4 regions of the Kitasatospora sp. NPDC057223 genome follow, and region 4 is predicted to be linked to each of the others. Evidence: riboswitches for the same ligand, from Rfam matches in the RefSeq annotation. Region 4 holds a riboswitch; each other region holds the start of a gene.
The links. Region 4 has a riboswitch for cyclic di-AMP ahead of ACFUK0_RS34755 (transglycosylase family protein). Riboswitches for the same ligand answer to the same signal wherever they lie in the genome.
Positions count from the first base shown of each region.

Region 1: linked by a shared signal. The riboswitch ahead of ACFUK0_RS05785 (M23 family metallopeptidase) and the one ahead of ACFUK0_RS34755 (transglycosylase family protein) in region 4 are both predicted to bind cyclic di-AMP.
Region 2: linked by a shared signal. The riboswitch ahead of ACFUK0_RS04450 (peptidoglycan DD-metalloendopeptidase family protein) and the one ahead of ACFUK0_RS34755 (transglycosylase family protein) in region 4 are both predicted to bind cyclic di-AMP.
Region 3: linked by a shared signal. The riboswitch ahead of ACFUK0_RS11065 (transglycosylase family protein) and the one ahead of ACFUK0_RS34755 (transglycosylase family protein) in region 4 are both predicted to bind cyclic di-AMP.

Region 1 is NZ_JBHUWW010000008.1:121,246-128,582, reverse strand. Features, by position in the region: gene ACFUK0_RS05800 (sensor domain-containing protein) at 1-217, opposite strand, end outside; gene ACFUK0_RS05795 (GNAT family N-acetyltransferase) at 337-900, opposite strand; gene ACFUK0_RS05790 (hypothetical protein) at 935-1,867, shown strand; gene ACFUK0_RS05785 (M23 family metallopeptidase) at 1,911-2,771, opposite strand; cyclic di-AMP (ydaO/yuaA leader) riboswitch at 2,784-2,945, opposite strand; gene ACFUK0_RS05780 (YiaA/YiaB family inner membrane protein) at 3,179-3,469, shown strand; gene ACFUK0_RS05775 (alpha/beta fold hydrolase) at 3,594-4,415, shown strand; gene ACFUK0_RS05770 (TetR/AcrR family transcriptional regulator) at 4,447-5,031, shown strand; gene ACFUK0_RS05765 (PP2C family protein-serine/threonine phosphatase) at 5,181-6,341, shown strand; gene ACFUK0_RS05760 (SpoIIE family protein phosphatase) at 6,413-7,337, shown strand, end outside.
Region 2 is NZ_JBHUWW010000006.1:100,896-108,232, forward strand. Features, by position in the region: gene ACFUK0_RS04440 (RidA family protein) at 1-369, shown strand, start outside; gene ACFUK0_RS04445 (MDR family MFS transporter) at 514-2,634, shown strand; gene ACFUK0_RS04450 (peptidoglycan DD-metalloendopeptidase family protein) at 2,766-3,797, opposite strand; cyclic di-AMP (ydaO/yuaA leader) riboswitch at 3,801-3,977, opposite strand; gene ACFUK0_RS04455 (MFS transporter) at 4,281-5,819, shown strand; gene purB (adenylosuccinate lyase) at 5,838-7,268, opposite strand.
Region 3 is NZ_JBHUWW010000021.1:18,292-25,628, forward strand. Features, by position in the region: gene ACFUK0_RS11050 (MazG family protein) at 30-1,043, shown strand; gene ACFUK0_RS11055 (SDR family NAD(P)-dependent oxidoreductase) at 1,051-1,527, opposite strand; gene ACFUK0_RS11060 (cytochrome P450) at 1,624-2,979, shown strand; cyclic di-AMP (ydaO/yuaA leader) riboswitch at 3,190-3,362, shown strand; gene ACFUK0_RS11065 (transglycosylase family protein) at 3,368-4,249, shown strand; gene eno (phosphopyruvate hydratase) at 4,491-5,777, shown strand; gene ACFUK0_RS11075 (septum formation initiator family protein) at 5,890-6,393, shown strand; gene ACFUK0_RS11080 (DUF501 domain-containing protein) at 6,390-7,037, shown strand; gene ACFUK0_RS11085 (exopolyphosphatase) at 7,034-7,337, shown strand, end outside.
Region 4 is NZ_JBHUWW010000153.1:11,718-19,054, reverse strand. Features, by position in the region: gene ACFUK0_RS34755 (transglycosylase family protein) at 65-1,351, opposite strand; cyclic di-AMP (ydaO/yuaA leader) riboswitch at 1,359-1,517, opposite strand; gene ACFUK0_RS34750 (hypothetical protein) at 1,991-3,985, shown strand; gene ACFUK0_RS34745 (sirohydrochlorin chelatase) at 4,043-4,939, opposite strand; gene ACFUK0_RS34740 (DUF397 domain-containing protein) at 5,520-5,756, shown strand; gene ACFUK0_RS34735 (ATP-binding protein) at 5,919-6,464, opposite strand; gene ACFUK0_RS34730 (helix-turn-helix domain-containing protein) at 6,883-7,337, shown strand, end outside.

The DNA of each region.
Region 1 (7,337 bases), on a different contig from region 4:
CGAGACCGAGGTTGAACAGGACGACGGCGAAGACGAACCCGGCGATCGCGACCGGGAGCCCGCTCAGCGCGAAGCCGACCTCGTGGAAGTAGGCGCGGCTGAACGGCGCCCGCCAGAAGCCGGCCGCCGGTGCGTCGTGGCGGACCGGCCGGCGGGTGGCGTACTCGTCGTGCCCGCCGTACTGGCTGTCCTGGCTGCGCTGCACGGTGCTGGTCATGGCCGCTTCCGTCCCCGTCGTGTCGTGTGCGGTGTCCTGCTGACCACTCCACGATGGCGGACGGGGCGGTCGGCGGGTATCCGGCCCACCGGCGGGTCCTGGGTGGGGTTAACCCCCCGTCACCCGGCGGGCGGCGTCCACTCGTCCTCCAGCAGCGAGTACTGCAGGGCGTCGTGCCAGGCGCCGCGCAGGTGGAGGTCGTGCCGGATCCGGCCCTCCAGCTGGAACCCGGCCCTGGTGAGCACCCGGGAGGAGGCGGTGTTGGCCGGGTCGACCCGGGCGGCGAGCCGGTGCAGGCCGAGGGTGGCGAAGCCGAGCCCGCAGAGCAGCTGGGTGACCTCGCCCGCGTACCCGTGGCCCCAGGTGTCGCGCCGCAGCGCGTACCCGAGGAACCCGGCGCGCTGCGGCTCGACGCCGAGGACGGCGTTGCCGATCGGCGCGGAGTCCTCGCCGTCCTCGTGCCGGACGACGGCGAGGCGGTAGGTGGTGCGCGGGACCTTCTCCGCCTCTTCGAGGTAGAGCTCGATCTGGTCGGCGCAGGTCTCCCGGTCACGCGGCTCGAACGGGAGGTAGCGCGCCGTCTCGGCGTCCCCGAACACGGCGTGCAGCGCGTCGACGTCGCCGGGGGTGTGGTGGAACTCGCGGATGAGCAGGCGCGGGCCGGTGAGCAGTACGGGGACCATGTCTGCCAACGGTACAGCGGCTACGGTACGTCACATGGACCACGATGACCTGCGGCTCACTCCCCGTACCCGGACCGCCGAACTCCTCGCCTGGGCGGCGGCCGAGGGCCGCGAGCCGGTGGCCGAGGGCCCGCTGCGGGCGGTCCTGGCGCTGCTGGAGCTGGGCGGCGCCAGGTTGCACGACGGCTGGCCGGAGCTGACCTCGGCGGCGGTCGAACACCTGCTGTACGAGCGGCTCTACCTGTACGTCCAGCCCGCCCCCGGCGAGGACCCGCTGGCCTACGGCGCCGCCGTCGAGCTGCTGATCGACCATCAGCGGGCCGCCAAGCGGCTCAACGCCAAGCGCTACGAGCGGCTCCAGGCCGAGGCCCGCTGGCAGGGCGAGGTCGCGGCCGGCCTGCTGCACCGGGCCGATCTGGTGACCTGGCCCCGGCTCTACACCCTGCTGCTGCGCGCGGACGGCGTGGACGAGCACGACCCGGAGGCCGTCCGCGGCTGGCTCGACTGGTTCCGCGACCTGACCCCGGAGGACCGGGTGGCCGTGTACGAGGCCCTGGAGGACACCGGCACCCTCGACCGGGTGGACGTCGACGGCGGCTGGGGCCCGGCCCGGATGCTCTCCGTGGCGATGGCCACCGACGGCGCCCGGCTGATGCTGGAGAACGGCCTGATGCAGCGCAGCTACCGCAACCTGGCGGACGCCAACGCCCTGGGCCTGCCGATGCCGGCCGAGCTCGCCGGCGACCCGGCCTCGTTCGAGGCGGCGGTGGTGGCCGAGGCGTTGGAGCTGTTCGGCGGGTGGACGGTGCCCGGCCTGCCGGAACTCCTGGCCACCGAGTACCTGGACCTCGCCCCGGAGCCGGGCCAGGACGAGATCGACGCCTACCTGGCGCAGTTCCCACCGGAGGAGGAAGCCGTGGAGGAAACCGTGGAGGAACAAGCGGCCGGGCAGGAGCCGCAGGACTGACGGGCCGCCCCGCCCCGGCGGCGGCCGGGGCGGGCGGCAGCCGTCAGGGGTTGACGCCGCGCTGCTCGAACCAGGTCTCCGGGTCGACGGGGGCGCCGCCGTCGGGGCGGACCTCGACGTGCAGGTGCGGGCCGGTCACGTTGCCGGTGGCGCCGACCCGGCCGATCTGCTGACCGGGAACGATCTTGCCGGAGGCGCGGAGGATCGCGGAGAGGTGGCAGTACCAGATCTCGGTGCCGTCGGGCAGGGTCTGGATGATCCGGTAGCCGTACGAGCCGGACCAGCCGGCCGAGGTGATGCTGCCGGCGCCGACCGCGTACACGGGGGTGCCGGTGGAGGCGGCGAAGTCGAGGCCGGTGTGCAGGTGGGCCCAGTAGGAGGCGCTCTGGCCGTAGTGCGCGGAGAGGTGGTAGTCGCGCACCGGCAGCTGGACGGCGGCGAGCTTGGCCTTCTCGGCGGCCGCGGCGGCCCGGTCGGCCTCCTGCTGCTGGGCGGCGCGCTTGGTCTCGGCCTCCTTGGCGGCCTGAAGGCGGGCAGTCTCCTCGGCGGCGGTGCGCTGGCTGTCGGCCTGCAACTGGATGCGGGCGGCGAGCGCGAGACCGGGGTCGGCGGAGAGCACGGGGGTCTCGTCGGGCGAGGCGACGGCCGGTGCGGCGGCGGGGGTCGCGGAGGCGAAGCCGGTGGCGCCGAGGGTGGCGGCCATCGCGGTGACGCCGAGCAGCGGACCGGTGCCGCGGGACTGACGGGGCATCCGGTGGCGGTTGGCGTCGGCGGGCTGGTGGGCGGCCGCGCCGTCGGGGGCCGCGCCGTACGTGCCGCCGTGGGCCGGGGGCCACGGGTGGTCGAGCAGCTGGGTGCCGGCCTGGGAGCCGGACGGGTATGCCGGAGAGTGCGTCGACGCCACGGAGGCGCGCTCCTTTCCTTCCTTCGCGCCTACCGGGTTAGCTGACGGGTTCGGAGCAGGAAGGTCTCCTACGGCCGGGCCTGGGCCTGGCCGATTCACCCCAAGGAACGGTGGTTCCCCGGCTCCCCGACACGCCCCACAGGGCGGGTCTTGGGGATTAGGCGCAGGCGCACGGTGCCGTTGGTACGGCGTTGCCGACCGCGCTGCGTTATCAAACGTTAATCCTAGGAGCCCCTGATTCCAAGCCATTCGTGGTGCGGAGTCACATTTCTAAGGGTCAAAATGGGCGGTTTGGCATGGTTCTCATCGGTCGGCACTACGGATCGTGAGCATCTGTCGACGAACAGCTCTCGAATCTGAGTACTCGTACTCATGTGCGGCGCACGACAGTTGGCCATCCTGACGACATGAGCACCCCGATGCAGTCGCGTACCACGGCGGCGTACTACGCCCAGGCCGTGCTGTCCTTCGCCCTCTCCGCCACGGCCCTCGCGGTCGGGATCGCCTACCTGCCGGTCAGCTCCTGGATGAGGGCCTTCCTCGCCGTCGGCCTGCTGTACACGGTCACCTCCTCGTTCACCCTGGCCAAGGTGATCAGGGACCGGCAGGAGAGCACCGAGATCGTCACCCGGGTCGACCAGGCGCGGCTGGAGAAGCTGCTGGCGGAGCACGACCCGTTCAGGGTCGAGGGAATCTGACGGCCGAATCGGCGCGCCGTCGCGGGCATCCCTTGACGGCTAAGGCTATTAGCCTTAGCTTTATGGCTATCGGCAGGTCGCCGACAGCACCGCCAAGGCAAGGCCCAGGCCAAGGAGGCCCGCGATGTCCCAGACCACCGCTCCCGCCACCCAGTACCTCGACGTCCCCGGCGGCCGGCTCGCCTTCGACGACACCGGGCACGGCACCGGCGCCCCCGTCCTGCTGCTGCCCGGCATGATGGTCCCGCGCAGCGTCTACCGGGACGTCCGCCCGCTGCTGGCCGCGGCGGGCCACCGGGTGATCACCCTGGACGTGCGCGGCTTCGGCGACTCCTCGATCGCCTGGGACGACTACTCCCCCGCCGCGCTCGCCGACGACGCCCTGGCCCTGCTCGACCACCTCGGCATCGAGCGCGCCGTCCTGGCCGGCCACTCCTACACCGGGGCCACCGTGGTGAGGCTCGCCGGGCTGGCCCCCGAGCGGGTCGCCGGGATCGCCCTGCTCGCCGCCTTCGTCGAGAGCCCCGCGCCGAACGCCGTCATGAAGGTCCTGATGAAGGTGATGGGCGCGGCCTTCGTGCACCTGCCCAGCACCTGGGGGATGTACCAGAAGCTGGCCTTCCCGACCAAGCCCGCCGGCTTCGAGGAGTACCGCGCCGGGCTGGTCGCCGCCCTGCGCACCCCCGGCCGCAAGCAGGCCACCCGCGGCTACGTCACCGGCGACTCCGCGCCGGTCGGCTGGAGCGCCGCCGTGACCTGCCCGGCACTCGTCGTGATGGGCGGCAAGGACCCCGACTTCCCCAGGCCCGAGCTGGTCGCCGACCGCCAGGCCGCCGCGCTGCACGCCCGTAAGGTGATCGTCGAGGGCGCCGGGCACTACCTGATGGTGGAGCGTCCGCAGGCCACCGCCGACGCCCTGCTCGGCTTCCTCGCCGACCTCGCCTGAGCCCCCTCACCACCCCGCAGCGGAGACCCCCATGCCACGCGTCGGACTGACCCCGGACAGCGTCGTCACCCACGCCCTCGGCCTGATCGACGAGCAGGGCCCCGATGCCCTGACCCTGGCCGCCGTCGCCGCCCGGGCGGGCGTCGCGACCCCCTCCCTCTACAAGCACGTCGCCGGCGGCCTCGCCGAACTGCGCCGCCTGGTCGCCGTCCGGGTCACCGAGGAGCTCGGCGCCCGGCTCGCCCGCGCCGCCCTCGGGCGCAGCGGCGACGAGGCGGTCGAGGCGGTCCTCCGCGCCTACCACGCGTACGCCACGGAGTACCCGCACCGCTACAGCTCGCTGCCGCAGGCCCCGCAGCCCGACGACGAGCTGACCCGGGCGGCGGCCGAGCTGGTCGGCGTGATCGTCGCGGTGCTGCACGACTACGGGCTGCCGGACCGGGAGGTGATCCACGCGGCCCGGACGGTGCGCTCGGTGGCGCACGGTTTCGCCTCGCTGTCGATCGCGGGCGCGTTCCAGCTGGCCGAGGACCCCGCGGTGACCCAGGCGCGGCTGATCGGGATGCTGACCGGCGGCCTGCGGGCCTGGCCGAAGGCCGCCGCGCCGGAGGGCTGAGCCCGGCGGCGGATCCGCGGGCCGCCCCGGCCTGCGTCCGGCGCCGTGGGCCCCGCGTCCTGCCAGGACCGAACACCCGTATGGCGTTAGATTGACTGCTCCAACGGGTGGTCAGCACGGGTGACCTCCCGACCCCGGGGGAGGTCGAGGTGTCCGCACCGAAGGAGGCAGCCGGACACCGGCCGGGCCGGGGGCGCTGGTCCCGCGTGCTGCGCCGGGGCCCGTTCGGCCGCTGGGGCAACCGCCTGCTGGACGGTGACCCGGGCGCGGAGCGGGACGCGCTGCTCCTGCTGCTGGTGTCGGCCGCCCTGTTCAGCACGATGTCCATCGCACTGCCCGGTAGCTGGCCGCCGTCCTCGCTCGTCCTCCCGCTGGTGGCCGGCTGCACGGTGCTGCGGACGGGCCGCCAGCTGGTGCTGACCTCCGCCGTCCTGGCCGGCAGCCTGCTCAGCGGCCTGCTGGCGGAGCCGCACGGGGTGCGGGTGGCGGTCACCGCGGTGCTGGCCTGCACCGCCGGCTTCGGCCTGCTGACCTCGCGGTTCCGCAACCGGCTCGGCCTGCGCGGGCTGCGCGGCGACTCGATGCTGCTGGAGCTGGCCGAGCACACCCGGGCGCTGGGCCGGCTGCCGGACCGGCTGCTGGACTGGCACTTCGACCGGGCCCTCGCGCCGGTCGGCGGCAACTCGTTCTCCGGCGACTTCCTGCTCTGCTCGCACCGGCCCGACCAGGATCTGCTGGAGGTCGTCCTGGTGGACGTCTCCGGCAAGGGCAGCCGGGCCGCCGCGCGCTCGATGCACCTCTCGGGCGCGTTCGCGATGCTGCTCGGCTCGGTACCGGCGGAGGCCTTCCTGCCCGCCGCGAACGACTACCTGGTCGGGCTGGGCTGGGAGGACGAGTTCGCCACGGCCGTCCACCTGGCACTGCGGCCGGCCAGCGGGCACTACCGGCTGTTCAACGCCGGTCACCCGCCGCCCGCGCACTACACCCCGGCGCGCGGCGGCAGCTGGCTGCTCGGCGGCGAGGGCGGGCCCGCGCTCGGGCTGCTGGCCGGCAGTCCCTATCCGGAGACGCACGGACGGCTGGCCCTCGGTGACTCGCTGCTGCTGTACAGCGACGGGCTGGTGGAGGTGCCCGGCCAGGACATCGACACCGGGATAGGGCGGTTGCTGACCGCGGCCGAGCCGGTGCTGCGGCTGCCGCGCGCGGACGGCAGCCCGGCGGGGCGGCTGCTGCGGGCGGTGGCCAGGGACGTGCCCGACGACCGGACTCTCGTCATGGTCCGGCGTCTCGGACCACCATTCCACCCCTGAGCAAATAGGATAAACAATTACGTATGCCATAAGCCCGCACCCCTCGCAGAACGGAAAGGCCGGGTAGCCCGATGGACCTGACCTCCCCGTGGTTCCCTCCCTCCCCGCCGGCCGCCGGCGAGAACGGGACCCCCCTCGCCGCCACCGGCACCCGCAGTGCCATGCGCTGCGTCCGGCTGCTGCTGCAGTGCTCCAGCGCGGGCGAGCTGCTCGGCACCGTCCTCGCCGAGGGCCCGGCCTGGATCACCGGCGAGGGCAGCGCCCTCTACCTGCTCGATCCCGCCGGCATGCTCCGGCTGACCGCCTCCCACGGCCTGCCCGACTGGGCGCACGAGCGCTACGGCACCGTCGACGCCGACAGCGACCTGCCCGCCGCGATGGCCCTGCGGCTGCGCCGCCCCTACCTGCTCAGCCCCGAGCGCACCAGCATCGACTACCCCAACCGCAACACCGGCATGGGCACCGGCATGGTCGCCCTGGTGGCGCTGCCGATGATCGTGGACGAGCAGCCGGTCGGCACCCTCGCCCTCGCCCTCGCGCACCGCGGCACCGTGCCCCGGCGCGACCTGGACGTCCTGGAGACGATCGGCGCCGCCTGCGCCCACCGGCTCTCCCACCTGCTGGACCACGTGCACGCGAGCACCGGGGCCCCGAAGGGCGTCCGCACCCACACCCCCGCCGGCAATCCCGCGCCGCTCGCGCACCCGCTGCTCTCGCTCGCCGTCCACGCGGCCGGCGCGGGCGCCTTCGAACGCGACCTGGTCACCGGCGAGACGTTCTGGGACGCCCAGGCGTACCGGGTGGTCGGCCTGCCGCCGCCGCCCGAGGGCAGTGCCGCCGAGGCCCCCGACCTGAGCCGCCTGGTCCACCCCGAGGACCTGCCGGACGTCCAGGCCGGGCTGGCCGAGGCGCTGTCCGACGGCGGCCCCTACCGGCTCGCGTACCGGGTGCTGCGCCGGGGCGGCGGCGTCATCCGGGTCGGCGAGAGCGGTGAGG
Region 2 (7,337 bases), on a different contig from region 4:
GCCCCCGCCTGGATGTTCTCCCAGGGCGTCCGCAAGGGCCCGATCCTGCAGGTGTCCGGCCAGGGCCCGCAGGACCCGGCGACCGCCGAGTACCTGTACCCGGGCGACGTGAAGGCGCAGACCCGGCGGACGCTGGAGAACGTCAAGGCCATCGTCGAGGCCGGCGGCGCCACCGTCGAGGACGTGGTGATGTTCCGCGTCTACCTCACCAAGCGCTCCGACTTCGCGCTGATGAACGAGGTGTACGCCGCGTTCATCGACGAGAACATCAAGCCCGGCGGCGTGAAGCCGTGCCGCACCACGATCTTCTGCGAGCTGCCGCAGGAGCCGATGCTGGTGGAGATCGACGCCCAGGCCGTCATCGGCTGACGGCGGGCGACGGCCCCGGCAACGGGCCCGGTCGGACGGCTGTGGGGCCGTCCGGCCGGGCCCGGGGCGCTGGACGGAGTCCACGGCGTCGTCCGCGTCCACGTCCGCATGCACGTCCATCGCCTGGTCCGGCCCGCCACCCGGATGCCGCCAGCGGTGGCGGACCCGCCGCACGGGCCGAAGGCTGGGACCGACCTGCACCCTGCTCCGGAGGCCCGGCCCATGACCGATACCACCGTGACCGCGCCCGCCGCGCCCGGAGCGCCCTCGCTGAGCCGCCGCCAGACCAACGTCGTGTTCATCACGATCGTGCTCGGCATGCTGATGGCCGCCCTGGACCAGACGATCGTCTCCACCGCACTGCCGACGATCGTCGCCGACCTGGGCGGCGCCGGGCACATGGCCTGGGTGGTGACGGCCTATCTGCTGGCCGAGACCGTGGCCACCGTGCTGGTCGGCAAGTTCGGCGACCTGTTCGGCCGGAAGATCGTCTTCCAGGTCAGCGCGGTCGTCTTCATCGTCGGCTCGGTGGTCTCCGGCGCGGCCAACGGCATGACGGTGCTGATCATCGGCCGGGCGATCCAGGGGGTCGGCGGCGGCGGGCTGATGGTCACCGCGATGGCGCTGATCGCCGACGTCATCCCGCTGCGCGAGCGCGGCAAGTACCAGGGCGCGCTGGGCGCCGTGTTCGGCGTCACCACGGTGGTCGGCCCGACGCTCGGCGGCCTGTTCACCGACCACGCGTCCTGGCGCTGGTGCTTCTACGTCAACATCCCGATCGCGGCCGTGATGATCGTGATGGCGGCCCGTTCGATCCCGGCGGTGAAGGCGGCCGTCCGGCCGGTGATCGACTACCTCGGCATCGTGCTGGTCGCGCTCGGCGCGTGCGGCCTGGTGCTCGGGCTGGAGTGGGGCGGCAACGAGTACGCCTGGGGTTCGGCGACGATCATCGGCCTGTTCGTCGGGTCGGCCGTGCTGCTGACGGCGTTCGTCCTCGTGGAGCTGCGGGCGCCGGAGCCGATGCTGCCGATGCACCTCTTCCGCAACTCGGTCTTCACGGTCTGTTCGATCCTCAGTTTCATCGTCGGCTTCGCGATGCTCGGCGCGATGACGTACCTGCCGACGTACCTCCAGTTCGTGGACGGCGTCTCGGCCACCGGTTCGGGCGTGCGGACACTGCCGATGGTGGTCGGCCTGCTCGGCACATCGATGCTGTCGGGCATCGTGGTCAGCCGCACCGGGCGGTACCGGATCTTCCCGATCCTCGGCACCGCGGTGATGGCGGTGGGCCTCTACCTGATGTCGACGATGGGCCCCTCGACCGGAGCGTGGCTGGAGTCGCTCTACATGTTCATCCTCGGCCTCGGGATCGGGCTGGCGATGCAGGTGCTCACCATCGCCGTGCAGAACACCGTCCCGTACCACGAACTGGGCACCGCGACCTCGGGCGTGACCTTCTTCCGCACCCTCGGCAGCGCCTTCGGCACGGCCGTGTTCGGCACCCTGTTCAACAACCAGCTCGGGCCGAACCTGGAGGCGGCCTTCGCCCAGTCGCCCGGCGTCCCGCCGGCCGCGGTCCAGAGCCCGGCCGGCCTGCAGGCGCTGCCCGAGGAGGCGGCCCTGCCGTTCGTCCACGCGTACGCCGACACCATCAACTACGTCTTCCAGTGGGTGGTGCCGGTCGCCGTCGTCGGCTTCGTGGTCGCCTGGTTCCTCAAGGAGGTGCCGCTGCGCGACAGCGCCCGGGCCGGCGCCGCGGACATGGGCGAGGGCTTCGGCGCACCGGACAGCGCGGACGCCGACAAGCAGTTGGAGCGGGCCCTCGCCAACGTGCTGCGCCGCACGAAGGGGCGGCCCGAGATCGGGCGGCAGCTGCTGGCCGACTCCGGCAGCACCGTGACGCCGGACCAGGCCTGGATGCTCGGTCAGATCTACTGGCGCAACCGCCTCCAGGGCGGGGCCTCGCTCGCCGCCATCGCCGCCGCGCACCACATGCCGCCCGAGGTCCTGCAACCCGCCGCCGACCGGACCCTCGGCGCCGGCTACGCCGAGAGCGACGGCGGGCGGCTCGGTCTCACGGCCGCCGGGCAGCAGGAGGTCGACCGGCTCGCCGAGGCGTGGCGCCGCTGGATCGACGGCCACCTCGACGACTGGGACGTCACCGATCCGGGTGACCGGGCCCGCCTCGACCGCGCCGTCGAGTCCATCGCGGCCCGCCTCTTCGAGGACGACCAGGCACCGTACCGGGACAAGGTGCCCGTCTGACGGCGGGACGGAACGCAAAACTGGCCGGGCCCGCAGCGATGAGCGTTCGCTGCCGGCCCGGCCGGTGTTTTCCGCAGGTACTGCCGTGGTCACCGTGCGACGGTCAGCCCGTCACGTGGGGGGACCAGGTGTCAGATGCTGACACCGTGGGCGCGCAGGTACGCGATCGGGTCGATGTCCGAGCCGTACTCCGAGCCGGTGCGGACCTCGAAGTGCAGGTGCGGGCCGGTCACGTTGCCGGTCGCACCGGAGAGGCCGATCTGCTGACCGACGGTCACGGTCTGGCCGACCTTGACGCCGATCGAGGACAGGTGCGCGTACTGGGCGTACTTGCCGTCGGCGAGCTTGATCTCGACCTCGTTGCCGTAGGCGCCGCCGTTGCCGGCCTTGACCACGGTGCCGTTGGCGATGGCCTTCAGCGGGGTGCCGGTGGCGGCGACGAAGTCGGCACCGGTGTGGTGGCCGCTGGACCACATGGAGCCGGCCACGCCGTAGGCGGTGCCGAGCTTCACGCCGGCGATCGGCGCGGTGTAGCCGGAGGTGCTGGCCACGGCGGCGGGCTTCGGCGCGGCGGCGGCGGTGGTCGCGGCGGCGGCCGGGGCCTTCGTCGCGGGGGCGGCCGGCTTGGCGGTCTCGGCGGCCTTCGGGGCCACGGACGCCTTGGCGCTCGGGGCGGCCTTCTTGGCCGGCGCGGAGTCGGAGGAGGTCTTCGGCGCGGCGGGCTTCGGGGCCTCGGCGGCCGGGGCGGCGGCCTTGGCGCCGAGCGCGAGCTTCTGGCCGGGGAAGATGAGGTTCGGGTTGGAGCCGATGACCTCACGGTTGTTGTCGTACAGCGCGTGCCAGCCGCCGGTGACGTTCTGCGAGGCCGCGATCTTCGACAGGGTGTCCCCGCCGTGGACCTTGTAGCTCTCCACCGCGGCAGCGGCGGGGGCGGCGGCCGGGGCGGCCGGGGCGGCCTCCACGGCGGCGGTCTTCTGGGTCACCGCGATGGCGTCGACGCTGGTGGCGCCGGTCACGGCGGCCGAGTGCGACTTGGCGGCCGGCACCGTGTGGGCCTGGGCGCTGACGGCGGTCACCAGGGGAAGGGCGAGCACGGCGCCGGTCACACCGGTGGCGATGCCGATACGGGCCAGACGCGGCAGACGGTTCGTGATTGCGGACATGGGGTATTTCCTCTCCGACGCCTGCGAGGTGAGCTGTCGGGTTCGGGCTGGAGTTGCCCGGCCGCAAGCGCGGCTTCACCCCAAGCCGTCCCGGTGACCGGGACGGCGACTTACCTGTGGGTCCCCCACTCCTGCCGTACAGAGTTGTTCGAAGCCTCCGGGCAGCGGCAGGACTAGGCGTTCCACCCGGCGGGCCCACCCGGACCATGGCCGGGCAGTCGCTGAAGCAAAGCTGATGAAGCCGGGCAAATCAATGTCGATCACGTTTAGCCCCGGAATTTCACGGGAATCCCATCGAATTCCGTGACTCTCCGAATGATCGGCTGTGCAGTATGTGCACGGATCAACTCCGCTGAGCGACCGGCCGACCCCCCTCCGGTCACTTTCTCGGCCCTGCGTGGATATCCCGGCACGCTCAGCCACCACCCCGACGCGCCGCCGGTGACCCTTGTCACTTCACCCGCTCCGGCGCAGGATCGAGCCGTGAGAACCGACGACGCGGGCACCTTGGCACTCGGCACCGCACAGGGGCGCTGGGTGATCCTGGCGACCGTCCTGGGCTCCAGCATGGCGATGCTCGACGGCACCGTCGTCAACGTCGCACTGCCCAGGATCGGCGCGGATCTCGGCGCCTCGCTGGCCGCCCTGCAGTGGACCCTGAACGCCTATCTGCTCACCCTGGCCGGCCTGATCCTGCTCGGCGGCGCCCTGGGCGACCGCTACGGGCGGCGCCGGGTCTTCCTGATCGGCGTCTGCTGGTTCGCCGCCGCCTCCGCCCTGTGCGCCGCGGCGCCGAACGTCGGGGTGCTCATCGCGGCGCGCGCGCTGCAGGGCATCGGCGGCGCACTCCTCACACCCGGCTCGCTGGCGATGCTCCAGGCGACCTTCCGGCCCGACGACCGCTCGGCGGCGGTCGGCCTGTGGTCCGGCCTCGGCGGGGTGGCGGCGGCGGTCGGCCCGTTCCTGGGCGGCTGGCTGGTGGACGGGCCCGGCTGGCGGTGGATCTTCCTGCTGAACGTCCCGCTGGCCGCCGTGGTGCTGGCGGTCGCCGGCCGGCACGTTCCGGAGAGCCGGGACGAGAGCGCCACCGGCAGCTTCGACGTCCGCGGCGCCGTCCTGGCCGCGCTCGCGCTCGGCGGGGTGACGTACGCGCTGACGGCGGCCGGTGAAGGGCTCTCCCCCGGGGTCTGGGTGTCGGGCGCCGCCGGGCTGCTGCTCGGCGCCGCGTTCATCGCCACCGAGCGCCGCCACCCGGCGCCGATGCTGCCGCTGGAGCTGTTCGCCTCCCGCCTCTTCACGGCGGTGAACCTGGTCACGCTCTGCGTGTACGCGGCGTTCAGCGGCGTCTTCTTCCTGCTGGTGGTGCAGCTCCAGACGGTCTCCGGCTTCACCCCGCTGACCTCCGGCCTCGCGCTGCTGCCGATCACCGTGCTGATGCTCGCGCTGTCCGCCCGGGCCGGCCGGCTCGGCAAGCGGATCGGCCCCCGGCTGCCGCTCACCGTCGGGCCGCTGCTCTGCGCCTGCGGCGTGCTGCTGATGCTGCGGATCGGCGCCGACGCCTCCTACTGGACGGACGTGCTGCCCGCGACCACGGTGATGGGCTGCGGGATGGTCCTGCTGGTGGCACCGCTCACGGCGACCGTGCTCGCGGCGGTGGAGGTCCGCCGGGCCGGGATCGCCAGCGGCGTCAACAACGCGGCCGCCCGGGCGGCCGGTCTGCTGGCCGTGGCGGCGCTGCCCGCACTGGCCGGCCTCAGCGGCGACGCCTACCGGGTGCCCGCCGCGGTGGACTCGGCGTTCCGCACCGCGATGCTGATCTGCGCGGGCCTGCTGGCCGGCGGCTCGCTGATCGCGCTGGCCACGGTGCGCGGCAACGTCCTGGCGCCGGACCACCCGGTGTCCGAGCCCGACGCGAAGTGGGCCTGCACGGCCGGCGCCCCTCCGCTCGACCCGGGGCACCCGGCGCACGAAGGGCCCGAGACGCCGCAGGGCCCCGCCACCGGAACGGTGACAGGACCCTGAGCATGGCCTGACGGAACGTCAGAGGATGTCGCCCGGAGCGTACTTGGCGGCCTCCGGGTGAGCGGCCGCGACGGCCTCGATGCGTCGCACGACCTCGGCGACCTGCGCCCCCGCCGCACCGGTGAAGGAGAGCCGGTCGGCGAGCAGCGCGTCCAGCCCGGCCCGGTCGAGCGGCATCCGCTCGTCGGCGGCCAGGCGGTCCAGCAGCTCGTTCTCACGGGCACCGGCGCGCATCGCCAGCGCGGACGCGACGGCGTGCTCCTTGATGATCTCGTGCCCGGTCTCCCGGCCGACCCCGGCCCGCACCGCGCCCATCAGGACCTTGGTGGTCGCCAGGAACGGCAGGTAGCGGTCGAGCTCGGCCTCGATCACGGCGGGGAAGGCCCCGAACTCGTCGAGCACCGTCAGGAAGGTCTCCAGCAGGCCGTCGAAGGCGAAGAACGCGTCCGGCAGCGCGACCCGGCGCACCACCGAGCAGGAGACGTCGCCCTCGTTCCACTGGTCGCCGCCGAGCTCGGCGGTCATCGAGGCGTACCCGCGCAGGATGACGGCCAGGCCGTTGACGCGCTCGCAGGAGCGGGTGTTCATCTTGTGCGGCATCGCGGAGGAGCCGACCTGGCCCTCCTTGAAACCCTCGGTGACCAGCTCGTGGCCGGCCATCAGCCGGATGGTCTTGGCCAGGCTGGACGGCGCCGCGGAGAGCTGGACGAGTGCGGACAGCACCTCGAAGTCCAGCGAACGGGGGTAGACCTGGCCGACGCTGGTCAGCACGTTGTCGAAGCCGAGGTGGCCGGCGACCCGCTGCTCCAGCTCGGCGAGCTTGTCGGTGTCACCACCGAGCAGGTCCAGCATGTCCTGGGCGGTGCCGACCGGGCCCTTGATCCCGCGCAGCGGGTACCGGGTGATCAGCTCCTCCAGGCGGCTGAACGCCACCAGCAGCTCGTCGGCCACGGTCGCGAACCGCTTGCCGAGGGTGGTCGCCTGGGCGGCGACGTTGTGCGAACGGCCGGCCATCACCAGCTCGGAGTGCTGGGCGGCGAGCCGGCCCAGGCGCACCAGGACCGCCACCGTACGGTCGCGGACGTGCTGCAGGGACTGCCGGATCTGCAGCTGCTCGACGTTCTCGGTCAGATCCCGGGAGGTCATGCCCTTGTGGATCTGCTCGTGGCCGGCGAGGTCGCTGAACTCCTCGATCCGGGCCTTCACGTCGTGTCGGGTGACGCGCTCACGCGCGGCGATGGATTCGAGGTCGACCTGGTCGAGGACCCGCTCGTAGTCGGCGACGGCGGTGGCGGGCACCTCGACACCGAGGTCCTGCTGGGCCTTCAGGACGGCGAGCCACAGGTGGCGCTCAAGGACCACCTTGTGCTCGGGGGACCACAGCTGGGCCAGGGTCGCCGAAGCGTACCGGGAGGCCAGGACATTGGGGATCTGGGGCTTCGCGCTCACGCTTCGCAAGCCTAACAGCCGAGGTCAGCCGATTCGTCGGCGCCCGGCCGGTAGCCGACGGAGCCGGCC
Region 3 (7,337 bases), on a different contig from region 4:
CGAGGCGCCGGGGCAGGTAGGTTCGGAGCGTGACCACTTCTGCACCCGCCCCGAAGCTGATCCTGCTCACCACCACCCACCGGGTCGCCCCCGGCCTGCTCTCCTGGCCGGCCTGGGAGGCGCTGCGCGGCGCCGACCGGGTGCTCGCGGCGGACGAGGCGCACCCGCAGCTGCCGGCGGTGCGCCAGGCGGGTGTCGAGGTGGAGCTCGTCGAGCGCGGGACGGCTCCGGCGCTGGCCCGCCTGCTGGTCGGCGGCGACCGGCCGGTCACCGTCTGGCTGGGCAGTCCGGACGGCGATCCTGGGCTGACGGACGCACTGGCCAGGCTCGCCGTCGAGGAGGCGGGGGCGGTGCCGGAGATCGAGCTGCTGCCCGGCTCGTACGACCTGCCGGGCGCGCGGCTGCTCGACCTGGCCTCGGTGATGGACCGGCTGCGTTCGCCCGGCGGCTGCCCCTGGGACGCCGAGCAGACCCACGAGTCGCTGGTGAAGTACCTGGTCGAGGAGTCCTTCGAGCTGGTCGAGGCGATCGAGGAGGGCGATCGGGAGACGCTCCGAGAGGAGCTCGGCGACGTCCTGCTACAGGTGTTCTTCCACTCCCGGATCGCCGAGGAGCACCCGGAGGACCCGTTCTCCGTCGACGACGTGGCGGGGGACATCGTCGAGAAGCTGATGTACCGCCACCCGCACGTGTTCGGCGACGTCGAGGCCGGGGGATCGGCCGAGGTCGAGGCGAACTGGGAGCAGCTGAAGGCCGCCGAGAAGCAGCGCGAGTCGGTCCTGGACGGCGTGCCGGCCGGGCTGCCGGCGCTGGCGTACGCGGCGAAGCTGGTCTCCCGGGTGCGCCGGGCGGGCTTCACCGGCGTGCCGGACGCGCCGTACGAGCTGCCGGCGGAGCTGACCGCGGAGTCGGCGGGCGTGCTGCTGCTCGCGCTGGCGCAGCGGGCGCACGACGCGGGCGTGGACGTGGACGCCGCACTCCGGGCGGCGGCGCGCGGCTACCGCCGCGAGGTGCGGGTGGCGGAGGGCCTGGGCACGGACTGACCGGAGGTCAGGCGACCTGTGCCCGGTCGGCGGAGCGGCGCTGCTGCGGGATGACCTCGCTGATCGCCTCGCCGACGAGGGCGAGCAGCTCGGCGAGGCGGCCGAGCTGGTCGGGGAGGTCGAGGAGGTCGGCGAGCGGGACGATCCGCTCGCCGTCCGGGCCGGCCACGCAGAACAGGTCGATCCGGCCGAGGTGCTTCTCCGCGGTGTCCACCAGGGCGGCCACGTCGCTCGGGCGGTGGATGTCGCCGCACACGCCGACCACGGGGCAGCCCGGGCGGTCCAGCTCGGCCGCGAGGTCCTCGGCCCGGTTGGGGTGCTGGTCGGCGATGAGCACTCCGGCGGCTCCGGCGGCGGTGAACCGGCGGGCCAGATCGGCCCCCGAACCGCCGTCGAGTACCGCGATGACCACCACTGCCCCGGCTACCCGCATGGCGCGCTCCTCCTCTGTGGGCGACTCCGCACCGGCGCCCACCAAAGACATGTCGGAGGATCGTAGGCACGTCACGACCCTCCGCAACAGGGATTACCCACCAGGTGACCAGGCTCACGCCTCCTGGCCACCGGATACCGTCGGGACATGCCTGATCAGCCGTATGCCACCCAGCCGCCCGCCGGCCCGGACGCCCAGTCGGACACCCGTCCGGACGCCTGCCCGAACACCCGTCCGGACGCCCAGCCCCCGCTGTTCACGTGGGAGTTCGCCGCCGACCCGTACCCCGCGTACGCGTGGCTGCGCGAGCACGCGCCCGTGCACCGCACCACGTTGCCGAGCGGGGTGGACGCCTGGCTGGTCACCCGGTACGCGGACGCCCGGCAGGCGCTGGCCGACGGCCGGCTGTCCAAGAATCCGGCCCACCACAGCGAGCAGGCCCACCGGACGGGCCGGGTCGGCATCCCGGGCGAGCGCAGCGCGGACCTGATGACGCACCTGCTGAACATCGACCCGCCGGACCACACCCGCCTGCGGCGGCTGGTCTCCAAGGCGTTCACGCCGCGCCGGGTCGCCGAGTTCGAGCCGAGGGTGCAGCAGCTGACCGACCGGCTGATCGACTCCTTCGCGGCGCGCGGCTCGGCCGACCTGATCCACGAGTTCGCCTTCCCGCTCCCCATCTACGCGATCTGCGACCTGCTGGGGGTGCCGCCGGAGGACCAGGACGACTTCCGGGACTGGGCGGGCATGATGATCCGGCACGGCGGCGGCCCGCGCGGCGGGGTGGCCCGCGCGGTGAAGCGGATGCGCGCCTACCTGCTGGAGCTGATCCACCGCAAGCGGGCGGACCTCGGTGACGACCTGATCTCGGGGCTGATCCGGGCCAGCGACCACGGCGAGCACCTGAACGAGAACGAGGCCGCGGCGATGGCCTTCATCCTGCTCTTCGCGGGCTTCGAGACGACCGTGAACCTGATCGGCAACGGCCTGTACGCCCTGCTCGGGCACCCGGAGCAGCGGGCGCTGCTGCAGGAGTCGGTGGCGGCGGGGGAGACCGCGCTGCTCGGCACCGCGGTGGAGGAGCTGCTGCGGTACGACGGGCCGGTGGAGATGGCCACCTGGCGGTTCGCCACCCGGCCGCTGTCGATCGGCGGCGTGGACATCCCGGTGGGCGATCCCGTCCTGGTGGTGCTGGCGGCGGCCGACCGCGACCCGGCGCGGTTCGCGGACGAGAACGTGCTCGACCTCGCCCGCAAGGACAACCCGCACCTGGGCTTCGGCCACGGTATCCACTACTGCATCGGCGCGCCGCTGGCCCGGCTGGAGGGGCAGGCCGCGCTCGCCACCCTGCTGACCCGGCTGCCCGACCTGCGGCTCGCCGCGGACCCGGCGGAGTTGCGCTGGCGGGGTGGCCTGATCATGCGTGGGCTGCGCGCGCTTCCGGTCGAATTCACGCCCGAGGAGGCTTCGGGAGAGGTGCCGGATCCGGCCGCGACACTCTGACGGCGTGTCGAACATGTCTGATCACAGGTGGTCAGAAGGCGCATCAATGCGGACATATGGGCGTGGTTAGTGGACGAAACAGGGGCTGTCGTAATTTCCGCGTGATGTCTGCGATATGAGCTTGTGATTGATGTGAGGATCTGTCTACTCTCCCTGCAGTTCGCAGCTGCGAGCCCCGAGTGCGGAACGCCGAGTCCTGCCCGCCGCACATCCGGGAAACCGACCAGACCCTCGGGCAGGGGCGGGGGACCCACGATTTTCTGCCGTTTCCCCACGGCTTGGGGTGAAGCCACCGAGGCGGGAAGAAACCTTCCGCCCGACGTGGCCGGGCCATCTCCGGTCCGAACCCGACAGCTCACCTCGCAGGCGTGCGGAGAGGGACATCCTCATGCTGTTCGTTGGTAACGGTCGTCACCGTCGTCGTACCCAGGCCGAGAAGGTCATCGCCGTAGCGGGCGTGGCCGGCGTAGGCCTCGCGATGCCGCTCCTCGCCGCCACCGGCGCCCAGGCCGCGCCGGTCTCCGTCTGGGACAAGGTCGCCCAGTGCGAGAGCGGCGGGAACTGGAGCATCAACTCCGGCAACGGGTACTACGGCGGACTGCAGTTCAGCCAGAGCACCTGGAAGTCCTTCGGCGGCGGCGCGTACGCCGCCCAGGCGCACCAGGCCAGCAAGGGCCAGCAGATCGCCGTCGCGGAGAAGGTCCTCGCCTCGCAGGGGCCGGGCGCCTGGCCGGTCTGCTCGCGCAAGGCCGGTCTGGCGAAGGGCGGCCCGGCCGCCCAGGCCGACACCGCCGACTCCTCGTCCGACTCCTCCTCCGACTTCCGGCCGGCCGCCGCGACCGCGCCGAAGGCGGCGCAGCCCAAGGCGGCCCAGCCGCAGGCCCCGTCGAAGCCCGCCCAGCAGAGCGCGGCGGATCCGGACGAGGAGGCGGGCCGGGCCCCCGACTTCGGCGGCCGGGCCGGCTGGGACGCCGACGACAAGGTGTTCTGGTACCAGGACAACGGCGACTGGTACTGGACCAGCCACCAGAGCGTCTACGAGCAGTTCGCGCCCGCGGCCCGTACCGCGCAGGCCGCCCCTGCCGCCGCCCCTGCCGCGGCCCCGGCCGGTCCGGCCGCCTACACCGTCCGGCCCGGGGACACCCTCGGCACCATCGCCGGCGCCCAGGGCGTGGCCGGCGGCTGGGGCGCGCTCTACGACGGGAACCGCTCCGTCGTCGGCGCCGACCCCGACCTCATCATTCCCGGCCAGGTGCTGAACCTCGGCTGAGCCGCGAGCGGCGGGGCCGTGCCGTGCTTGTCCGGTACGGCCCCTTTCGCTCGTCTCTGGGTGCAATCCGTCGGGCATCCAGGTGAACTACCGGCGAGTAGCGCGGTCACACGCTGAGACGGGACGTAGGTCGACGTGGCCCTGCGAGCCCGGGCGGTTAGGCTCTGGTCGTAACGACTCCGCAATCATCCGCAGACACCACAACAGTCCGCGGGTACCTGCTTCCACTAGGAGATGCCTCGTGCCGTCCATTGATGTCGTCGTAGCCCGTGAGATTCTCGACTCGCGTGGCAACCCCACGGTCGAGGTCGAGGTCGGTCTCGATGACGGCAGCACCGGCCGCGCCGCCGTCCCGTCCGGTGCCTCGACCGGCGCCTTCGAGGCGCTGGAGCTGCGTGACGGTGACAAGAACCGCTACTTCGGCAAGGGCGTCGAGAAGGCCGTCCTCGCCGTCATCGAGCAGATCGGCCCGGAGCTGGTCGGCTACGACGCCACCGAGCAGCGCCTGATCGACCAGGCCATGCTCGACCTGGACGCCACCCCGGACAAGTCCTCGCTCGGCGCCAACGCCATCCTCGGCGTCTCGCTCGCCGTCGCGCACGCCGCCTCCGAGGCCTCGGACCTGCCGCTGTTCCGCTACCTGGGCGGCCCGAACGCGCACGTCCTGCCCGTCCCGATGATGAACATCCTCAACGGCGGCTCGCACGCGGACTCCAACGTCGACATCCAGGAGTTCATGATCGCTCCGATCGGTGCGGAGTCCTTCTCCGAGGCCGTCCGCTGGGGCGTCGAGGTCTACCACACGCTCAAGGGCGTGCTGAAGGAGCGCGGCCTCTCCACCGGCCTGGGCGACGAGGGCGGCTTCGCCCCGAACCTGGACAGCAACCGCGAGGCGCTCGACCTCATCGTCGAGGCCATCAAGAAGGCCGGCTACGTGCCCGGCAAGGACGTCGCGCTGGCGCTGGACGTCGCCGCCTCCGAGTTCTACAAGGACGGCGCCTACCAGTTCGAGGGCAAGGGCCTCACCTCGGCCGAGCTCATCGACTACTACGCCGACCTGGTCGCCTCGTACCCGCTGGTCTCGATCGAGGACCCGCTGGACGAGCAGGACTGGGACGGCTGGAAGGCCATGACCGTCAAGCTCGGCGACAAGGTCCAGCTGGTCGGTGACGACCTGTTCGTCACCAACCCCGTCCGCCTCGCCAAGGGCATCGAGACCGGCACCGCCAACGCGCTGCTGGTCAAGGTCAACCAGATCGGTTCGCTCACCGAGACCCTGGACGCCGTCGAGCTGGCCCAGCGCAACGGCTACCGCTGCATGATGTCGCACCGCTCCGGCGAGACCGAGGACGTCACCATCGCCGACCTCGCCGTCGCCACCAACTGCGGCCAGATCAAGACCGGCGCCCCGGCCCGCTCCGAGCGCGTCGCCAAGTACAACCAGCTGCTGCGCATCGAGGAGATCCTCGACGACGCCGCCGAGTACGCGGGCCGCGGCGCGTTCCCGCGCTTCAAGCACGAGGGCTGAGCCCGCCGCGGGGGCCGAGTCCCCGCCGCATCGCCTGCCTGACCGGTGCCCCGGCTCCCACCCCGTAGGGTGGAGGCCGGGGCACCGGCGCGACCAGGAGGGGTGACGGGACATGGCAGGCTGGAAGATTCCGGGCTTCGCGGGGCGTCCGCGCTTCACGAGCCGGGCGACCGTCCTCGTCCTGGTGCTCTGCTCGCTGGTGGCGATCCTCGCCTATCCCACCCGGCAGTTCATCTCCCAGCGCTCCGAGATCTCCGCCCAGCGGGCCAGGGCCGAACACGCCAGGCAGCAGGTCGAGGAACTCCGCCGGGAGAAGGCCCGCTGGCAGGACCCTGAGTTCGTCAAGGCGCAGGCGCGGGCCCGGCTGCACTACGCGATGCCGGGGGAGACCCCGTACATCTCGGTGGACCCGACGGCGGCCGCCAAGGCCTCGGCCGGTCCGGCCGCCGGCGCCCCGCCCGGTTCGGCGGCCGCCGGCCCGGCGACGCCCGCCAAGCCCTGGTACGCGAGCGTCTGGGACTCCGTCGACGCCGCCGACGCCGCGCCCGCCGGCACCACCGCCCTTGCCCCCGTTGTTGCCCCCGCCCCCGCCCCCGCTAGAGACAGCTCCCCATGACCACTGAGAACACCCCCTCCGCCCCCGGCGTCGCCGACGCCGACGTCGCGGCCATCGCCGCCCAGCTCGGCCGCGTCCCGCGCGGACTGCGCGGGGTCGCCCACCGCTGCCCCTGCGGCAACCCGGACGTCGTCGAGACGGCTCCCCGGCTCGCGGACGGCACGCCGTTCCCGACCCTCTACTACCTGACCTGCCCCAAGGCCGCCTCGCTGATCGGCACCCTGGAGGCGGACGGCGTGATGAAGGAGCAGACGGCCCGGCTCGCCGAGGACCCGGAGCTCGCCGCCGCCTACCAGAAGGCGCACGAGGACTACATCGCCCGCCGCGACGCGATCGAGGTGCTGGAGGGCTTCCCCAGCGCCGGCGGCATGCCGGACCGGGTGAAGTGCCTGCACGTGCTGGTCGGCCACTCGCTGGCGGCCGGCCCGGGCGTCAACCCGCTCGGCGACGAGGCGATCGGCATGCTGGAGGACTGGTGGGCCAAGGGCCCCTGCGTCTCCGCCGCCGAGGTGGCCGAGAGCGCGGCGGCCGTCGCCCAGAAGCGGGCCACCGCCGAGGACCACGCCGCCGTGATCGCGGCCAAGGAGCAGCTGGCCGCCGAACGCGCCGCGAAGAAGCGCGCGGCCGAGGAGGAGGGCCGATGAGCAGCACCCGGGTCGCCGCGATCGACTGCGGCACCAACTCGATCCGCCTGCTGGTCGCCGACCTCGACCCGGAGACGGGCGAGATCACCGACCTCGACCGCCGGATGATCGTCAACCGGCTCGGCCAGGGCGTCGACCGCACCGGCCGGCTCGCCCCCGAGGCGTTGGAGCGGACGTTCGAGGCCTGCCGCGAGTACGCCGGGGTGATCGCCGAGCACGGCGTCGCCCCCGAGCGGATCCGCTTCGTGGCCACCAGCGCCTCGCGGGACGCGGAGAACAGCGACGAGTACACGGAGGGCG
Region 4 (7,337 bases):
GCCGCCCCGCGGGAACTGCTCCCGGGGGACGGCGGCCTCTGCCTGCTGTGGTGGTGCTGCCGGATCAGACCCGGCCGGCGAAGTCCGGCGCCCAGTTGGCGACGGTCTGGGTGCGGACACCCGCGGCGGGGTTGGCGGCCTCGACGTAGCTGCCGTTGCCGGTGTAGATGGCGACGTGGTAGACGCCCGAGTCGCTGCCGTTGTTGGACCAGAACAGCAGGTCGCCCGGCTGCAGGTTGTCCAGCGAGACGTGCGTGCTGGCGGCGGCCTGGTCGGCGGCCACCCGCGGGATCGAGACGCCGGCCGCGCGCAGCGCCGCCTGGGTCAGGCCCGAGCAGTCCCAGCCGCCGTTGCCGGTACCGCCGTAGATGTACGCCTGGCCGACCTTCGACTGCGCGAAGGAGACCGCGGCGGCCATGCTGCCGGAGGCGGGCGCCTGGGTGGCGGCCGCCGTGGTGGTGGTCGCGGCGGCCGGCTCGGCCGCGGCGGGCTTCGCCGCGGTGTCCGTGGAGGTGGACGCCGCAGCGGTGGCCGAGGAGCCCGACCGGTTGAACCAGTCGAACTTCTTGCCCGAGGAGTCGGTGCTGGACGCCTTGGTGGCGCCCTGGGCCGCGTCACCGAGGGCCAGGTGCTGCCCCGGGTAGATGACGTCGGCGCCCTCGGTCAGGACGGACTTGTTGAGCTCGTACAGACGCTCCCAGCCACCCTGGACGTTGTTCTTGTCGGCGATGCCGGACAGCCAGTCGCCGGCCAGCACGGTGTAGGTGCGGGTGCTGTCGTGGCCGCCCTGCTGCGACCAGGACTTGTTGCCGTTCCAGGACTTGCCGGCCGAGGAGCCCTTCGAGCTGCTCGCGGAGCTGTCGCCGGTGGCCGGGGCGGCCGGCTTGGCGGTGGCCGGGGCCGAGGGGGCCGGGGCCGCCGGAGTGGTGGGCTTGGCGGCCGCCGGGGCGCCGGTGTCGACCGAGGCGGCGGCGCCGCCCTTGGTCAGGCCGGCCTGGACGGAGCAGACCGGCCAGGCGCCGGGGCCCTGGACGGCGAGGACCTTCTCGGCCGTCGCGATCTGCTGGTCCTTGGTGGCGAGGTCGGCGCGCGAGGCGAACGCGGTGCCGCCGAACTCGGCCCAGGTGCTGTTGGTGAACTGGAGGCCGCCGTAGAAGCCGTTGCCGGTGTTGATGCTCCAGTTCCCGCCGCTCTCGCACTGGGCGACCTTGTCCCAGGTGGCGACGGTTGCGGCGCCCGCGGTACCGGCGGTGAGGCACGGGATCGTGAGGCCGACACCCGCGACGCCGACGGCGGCGATCAGGCGACGGGCGGTACGGCTGGACAGACGGGTGCCGTTGGTGGTCAGCATGAAGACGTGATCCTCTCCCACGCCTGCGAGGTGAGCTGTCGGATTCGGGCTGGAGTTGCCCGGCCGTGCTGTGAGCACGGCTTCACCCCTAGCCCTGGAGCCGGTACTTGACCGGTCCGGGGCGGCTTACCTGGGTCCCCCGCGCCTGCCGTGGTGCGTTTTTCGCGCTGCCAGCGCATCCGACGGCAGGCCTCGGCGTTGCGGATGAACTGGGTTCGTGTGACCACGAACGGGGAGCACGTTAAGCAGACTTAAGTTCAAACTGCAAACATGTGTGACGCTCGTCACGTTTGATGCGCGACCCCTGTGCGGCCTGGGTCCTCATGATCAGAAATGACCGATTTCGGGCAAAACCCGTGCCGCGGAGGAGATCTGCCTATCCTTCAGAGGGTCGGCGCGAAGCCGTGGGGGCCGGCGGGAGGGCACGAAACCATGACCGACGGGAGCTCGCAACCGGAGGGCGAGGAGCCGCCCTCCGGGACCAACGGCCCTACGGGGCAATCTGGTACAACCCGACAGTCCGGGAGAAAGCGGCAATCCTGGACACTGCGGGGCATACCCCGTCGAACGCTGCTTCGCGGGCTCGCAGCCGGCACCGTTGCCGCCGTCGTCGCGGGCGAGGAACTGCTCCGCCGCTCCATGGACAATTCGGTCAATTCACCGCAGAGCGCCACGAAAGCGACCGAACCCGGCACCGCCGCACCGGGCCTGAGTCCCGGTCACGAGCACCCCGGCCCGGCCGCGGGCCCGCCGCCCGCGCTGGACGAGAACGGCCGCCGCTGGTCCGACCCGGCCGGCTGGGGCGGCGCCCTACCCGGCCCCGGCAGCGCCGTACGGATCACCGACAGCGTGCTGCTCGACACCGACGCCACCGTCGGCTCCCTGCTCGTCGAGCCGGGCGGCGCGCTGGTCTTCGCCGCCGACCGCACCCTCACCCTCGACTCGGCGGGGAACGTCGAGGTCCGCGGCGCACTCGCGCTCGCCCCGGCCGGCGCCGCCGTCCACGCCCTGCGCTTCCCCGCCGTCGACGAGCGCCGCTTCCGGGGCGACGGTGCGGCCGTCCTCGCCACCGACACCGGTCTCTGGGTCACCGGCTCCGGCTACCTGCGGCTGGACGGCGCCGCGCGGACGGCCTGGGTGCGCGCCGCCACCGCGCTGGCGGCGGGCGACACCGAGCTGGTGCTGGCCGCCGCTCCCACCGGCTGGCAGCCCGGCGACGAACTCGCCGTCACCCCCACCGCGCCCCCCGACACGGCGGACTTCTCCACCCGCTACGACCTCTGCACGGTCGCGTCCGTCAGCGGAGCCACCGTCACCCTGCGGGAGGCGCTGGCCTTCGCGCACCCGAGGGTCGCGGCCGGAGGCGGCGTCACCGTCGGCGCCGAGGTGCTCAACCTGACCCGCAACGTCCGGGTCGAGGGCACGCCCGGCGGCCGGGCCCACGTCCACCTGACCAGCTCCCGGCCGGCCGACGTCCGGCACGCGGCCCTGCGCTGGCTCGGCCCGCGCACCGGGACGGCGGAGACCTGGACGTCCCCCACCGGAGCGGCCCCGATCACCGCCCCCGTCACCGGCCGGTACGGGCTGCACTTCCACCTGCTCGCCGACAGCAGCCGGGGCACCGTGGTCGAGGGCGTGGTCGTCCGCGACGCCGGCAACCACGCCTTCGTCCCGCACGGCAGCCACGGCATCACCTTCCGCGGCTGCATCAGCCACGACACCTGGGAGGACGCCTACTGGTGGGACGGCCCGGCCGACACCCGCACCCCGCAGGGCCCCTCCGACGACATCGTGTACGAGTCCTGCGTCGCCTCCCGCACCGTGCGCGAACCGAACCCCCGGGCCTACCGCCTGACGGGCTTCAGCCTCGGCGCCGGGACGGGCGGCGTGGCGCGGGACTGCGTCGCCGTCGGCGTCCAGGGCGCCACCGGGGCCTCCGGCTTCGAGTGGCCGGAGACCAGTGAGGGCGTCTGGACGTTCGAACGCTGCCTCGCCCACAACAACCTGCGGGACGGCATCTTCGTCTGGCTCAACGCCAGGTACCACCACGTCGTCACCGGATTCGTCGGCTACCACAACGGCGGCTGGGGCATCGAACACGGCGCCTACCTCAACGACTTCGACTACTCCGCGAGCGTGCTGTACGGCAACGGCGCCGGGGGAGTGTCGCTGCACGCGCTCGGCCGCGACCGGGGCACCGTCTTCGACGGCCTGCTGATCGACGCCGCGGGCCAGTCCGACTACGCCGTCGCCACCGAGCGCCACCAGCTCGCCGGAGCGGGAGTCACCTTCAGCCGCAGCCTCCTGACGGGGTACCGCAAGGCCGGCATCGCGCTGCGCGCCGAGCCCGACGGGCAGCCGGACGTCCTCGTCGTGCTGGACTGCGAGTTCGGCGGCAGCGAACTCTGGCTGGACCAGGGGGCCCCGGCCCCGGACGTCCTGCTGCGCAGGGCGGGGGAGTCCACCGCCGTCCGGGTCGTCGGGGCCGGTGCGGGCGGCGCCGCCGTGCCGCGGTGGAACGCCGCCACCGTGCCGGCTCCCGAGCTGACGGCCGCGCCCCGGCCGGTGCTGACCCCGGCGCCGGCGCTGCGGGACGCGGCGGCCCCGACCGGCCGCCTGGCGCCGGTGCACTGAACGCGGTGGGGGCCCCGGACGAGTCCGGGGCCCCCACCGACTGTCGTACGGCGCGCGCTACTCCGCCTCGGCCTGCTCGTGCTCCGGGGCCGGCTCCAGGGCCTGCTCCGCCGCGGCCAGGGCCGTTTCGAGGGCGGCCAGGTAGGTGGAGGCGATCAGCTGGCCGACCGTCGGGTAGGCACCGAGCGGGGCCGCGCTCGGGCAGCCGGTCTCCTCGGCGGCGGTGGCGAGCAGCTCGGGGTCGGCCTCCGGGCCGATCACCAGCGGGGCCAGCGCGGGGCGCTGCGAGCCGGTGGCGCGCAGGTGCTCGACGGCCGCGGCCACCGAGCCGGGCACGTCCAGGGCGGCGGCGACGACCGGCACGGCGAGGCGGGCGGCGAGCAGTACACCGGTGATCCCGGCGGCGTCGGCCGCCTCCTCGCCGCCGACGGTGGTGAGGACCACACCGTCGGCCGCGGTGGCGATGGCGAACAGCCGGGCGCGGTCGGCGCGGGCCAGCCCGGCCTCGGACAGCCGGACGTGGACGGCCTCGGCCAGCAGCGGGTGCGGGCCGAGCACGTCGGTGATGACGGCGCCGGAGCCGGCGGCGAGCGCGTGCAGGCCGTCCAGGTAGCCGTGCGGGCCGGGCAGCAGCGGCACCACCACGGGTGCGGGCAGGCCGGCCTGCAGGGCCTGGGCGATCAGGTCGGCGACGCCCGGCTCGGTGGCCTGGCCGGACGCGTCCGGGAGGTAGGCCGCGGCGGTCTGGACGCCGGACTGCTCGCTGCGGACGATCGACAGGAGCTCGTCGACCACGGACCGGGACTCGGGCCCTGCGGTCGCCGGCACGGCGAGCACCAGGGCCGGGGAGCCGGCCGGGATCTCGGGGCGCTCGGGTCGACGGTGGCGCCCCCGCGCACGGGAGCCTGGAGTGCGGACGGGCAGTGGCGCGCCCGGGATGGCTGCGGTGCTCATGGCGGAGATCGTAGGACATCGGCCCGGCCGAGTCGCAGTCGGCTGCCCATATCGGACGGTAGGCATGCCGTCATTTCGGTCATAGGACGACAAATCCGTCAGCTAATTCGTCGGGTCCCCGTCACTCCGACCGGCGCTCGACCGGTCGGCGCGCGCCGGTCGGCCCGACGGCCGGTGGCCCGCGGGTGCCGCCGGCCGTCGGGCGGGCGCCAGGTGCGACCCGAGTGACATCTATCACAGCCCGTGCGATGACTGACTGTGGGTCACGGCCGGGCGACTCCCGGCATCCGAAGATCAACATTTTGCTGGGGGCCGCCTACGGGCGGTTATCGCGGGGCCTGCGTTTCGGTCAGCTATGTCCGCTTACATACCGTCGGCCGGGCAGGTCGCGGATGGTTCCACCTGGTTCGGAGGATCCGGTGCACCTGCAATGTCCCGTGCTGATGCACGTGCACTGCGGCTATCATCACGTCAAGTGAGGCGCGTGCCGGGCCGGCAGGGGGGCCGGGCCTCGAACACCGCGGCCTTTCGGGCCGGGCGCCGAACTGGACGACTACTCCGGTCTCTTCGGGAGATTTCTATGCACCACACGTACAACGGCATGGCGGCTGCTGACCTGCAGGGAGTGCTCTGGCAGAAGAGCCGGCACAGCAACTCCCAGGGCAACTGCGTCGAGTTCGCCGCACTGCCGGACGGCAGTGTCGCGATGCGCAACTCCCGCTTTCCGGACGGTCCGGCGCTCATCTACACCCGGGCCGAGATAGCGGCGCTGCTGCTCGGCGCGAAGGACGGGGAGTTCGACCACCTGGGGCTCTGAGGCGCGGTCACCGTCTCCGCCGTCACTGTCAGGAGGCCGTCGTGGGTGCTGACACCACGACGGCCGTTTTCGTCTTCTCGGGTCACCGGCGTCCGCTCGGTTCCCGCCCCGTGTGCGGGCCCGTGTGGCGGGCCCGTGGTCCGGCTCCGCGCCGGCGGGCCGTCAGGCCGAGCGGCGGTGCCGCCCGAGCGCCTCGCGGGCCGCGGCCGCACCCGGGTCCTCGGCCTCGAAGAGCGCCCAGACCACCTTGCCGGCGCCGGCCAGCGGGTGCCAGCCCCACGAGCGGCTGAAGGAGTCCACCAGGTGCAGGCCCCGGCCGGACTCGGCCACGAAATCGGCCTCCCGGGCGACCGGCCCGTTGCTGCTCGGGTCACTGACCGCGCAGACCACCTGCGGTGAGCGGTGCACCAGGCTTATTCGGATCGGCAGCCGGCCGTCCATGGCCTGCTGCGGTCCGCCCTGGGCGGGAAAGGCGGCGAGGTCGCCGGCGGACGGGCCCGTTTCGGGCCGGGCGCCGACGGCGTGCCGCAGGGCGTTGGTCACCAGCTCCGAGGCGACCAGTGCGACATCGTCGAACAGGTCACCGAGTCCCCAGCGGTGGAGCGTCGTTCTGGCGAAGTCGCGCGCGGTTCTGACGGCTTCGAAGCGGGGAGCGAGCGTACAGGTGACCACGTGGGGGTCGACCGCCAAGGCCGTACCGGTGCTCATGAAGAGCTCCTCCCATAAGGGGGCCGACACGGCTGGACCCGCCGGGGTCATGCCGGTCACCTCCGACTCGCTCGGCCGTTGGGCTGCCGCCTCGTACGGCCCTTGCGCGCACACAAGTGCCCGGTTGCGCCGCAGCGCTGCCGGGCTGGTGTGCGGTGTCGCGCACAGGGTCGATGCGGTACCCGCGGGAATGCCAGGGATGTGCAGGTGCACGTGCACCATGGTCCTCTGCGCTCACTGCAGATGCAAGAGTCGATTCACGTGCAGTCGTATCGCTGGCATATGCAAGCGCCGGATGCACGTGCATTCTGGTGCCCGAGGTGCAGAACTGATAGATACATCCGTCAGTACGGGCACCGTGAGCGCTCAACTGATGGCAGACTGTGCGCTGTTTGCCCAAGGTGGAGGTTTGGACCGCATGACCACAGTTCAGCCGGGCGGCGGCTCGATGGTTCGCCGGATCCTCCTCGGCTCCCAGCTCCGCCGGCTCCGCGAAGGGCGGGGAATCACCCGCGAGGACGCGGGGTACGCCATCCGCGCCTCCGAGTCCAAGATCAGCCGGATGGAGCTCGGCCGCGTCAGCTTCAAGGAGCGCGACGTCGCCGACCTCCTCAGCCTCTACGGCGTGACCGACGGCATCGAGCGCGAGGCGCTGCTCGGCCTGGTCCGCGAGGCCAACAAGTCGGGCTGGTGGCACAGCTACAACGACGTGCTGCCCGGCTGGTTCCAGACCTACGTCGGCCTGGAGGAGGCGGCCACCCTGATCCGCACCTACGAGGTGCAGTTCGTCCCCGGCCTCCTGCAGTCCGAGGAGTACGCCCGCGCCGTGTTCGGGCAGAGCCGCCCGGTGATCAGCGACGAGGAGCTGGAGCG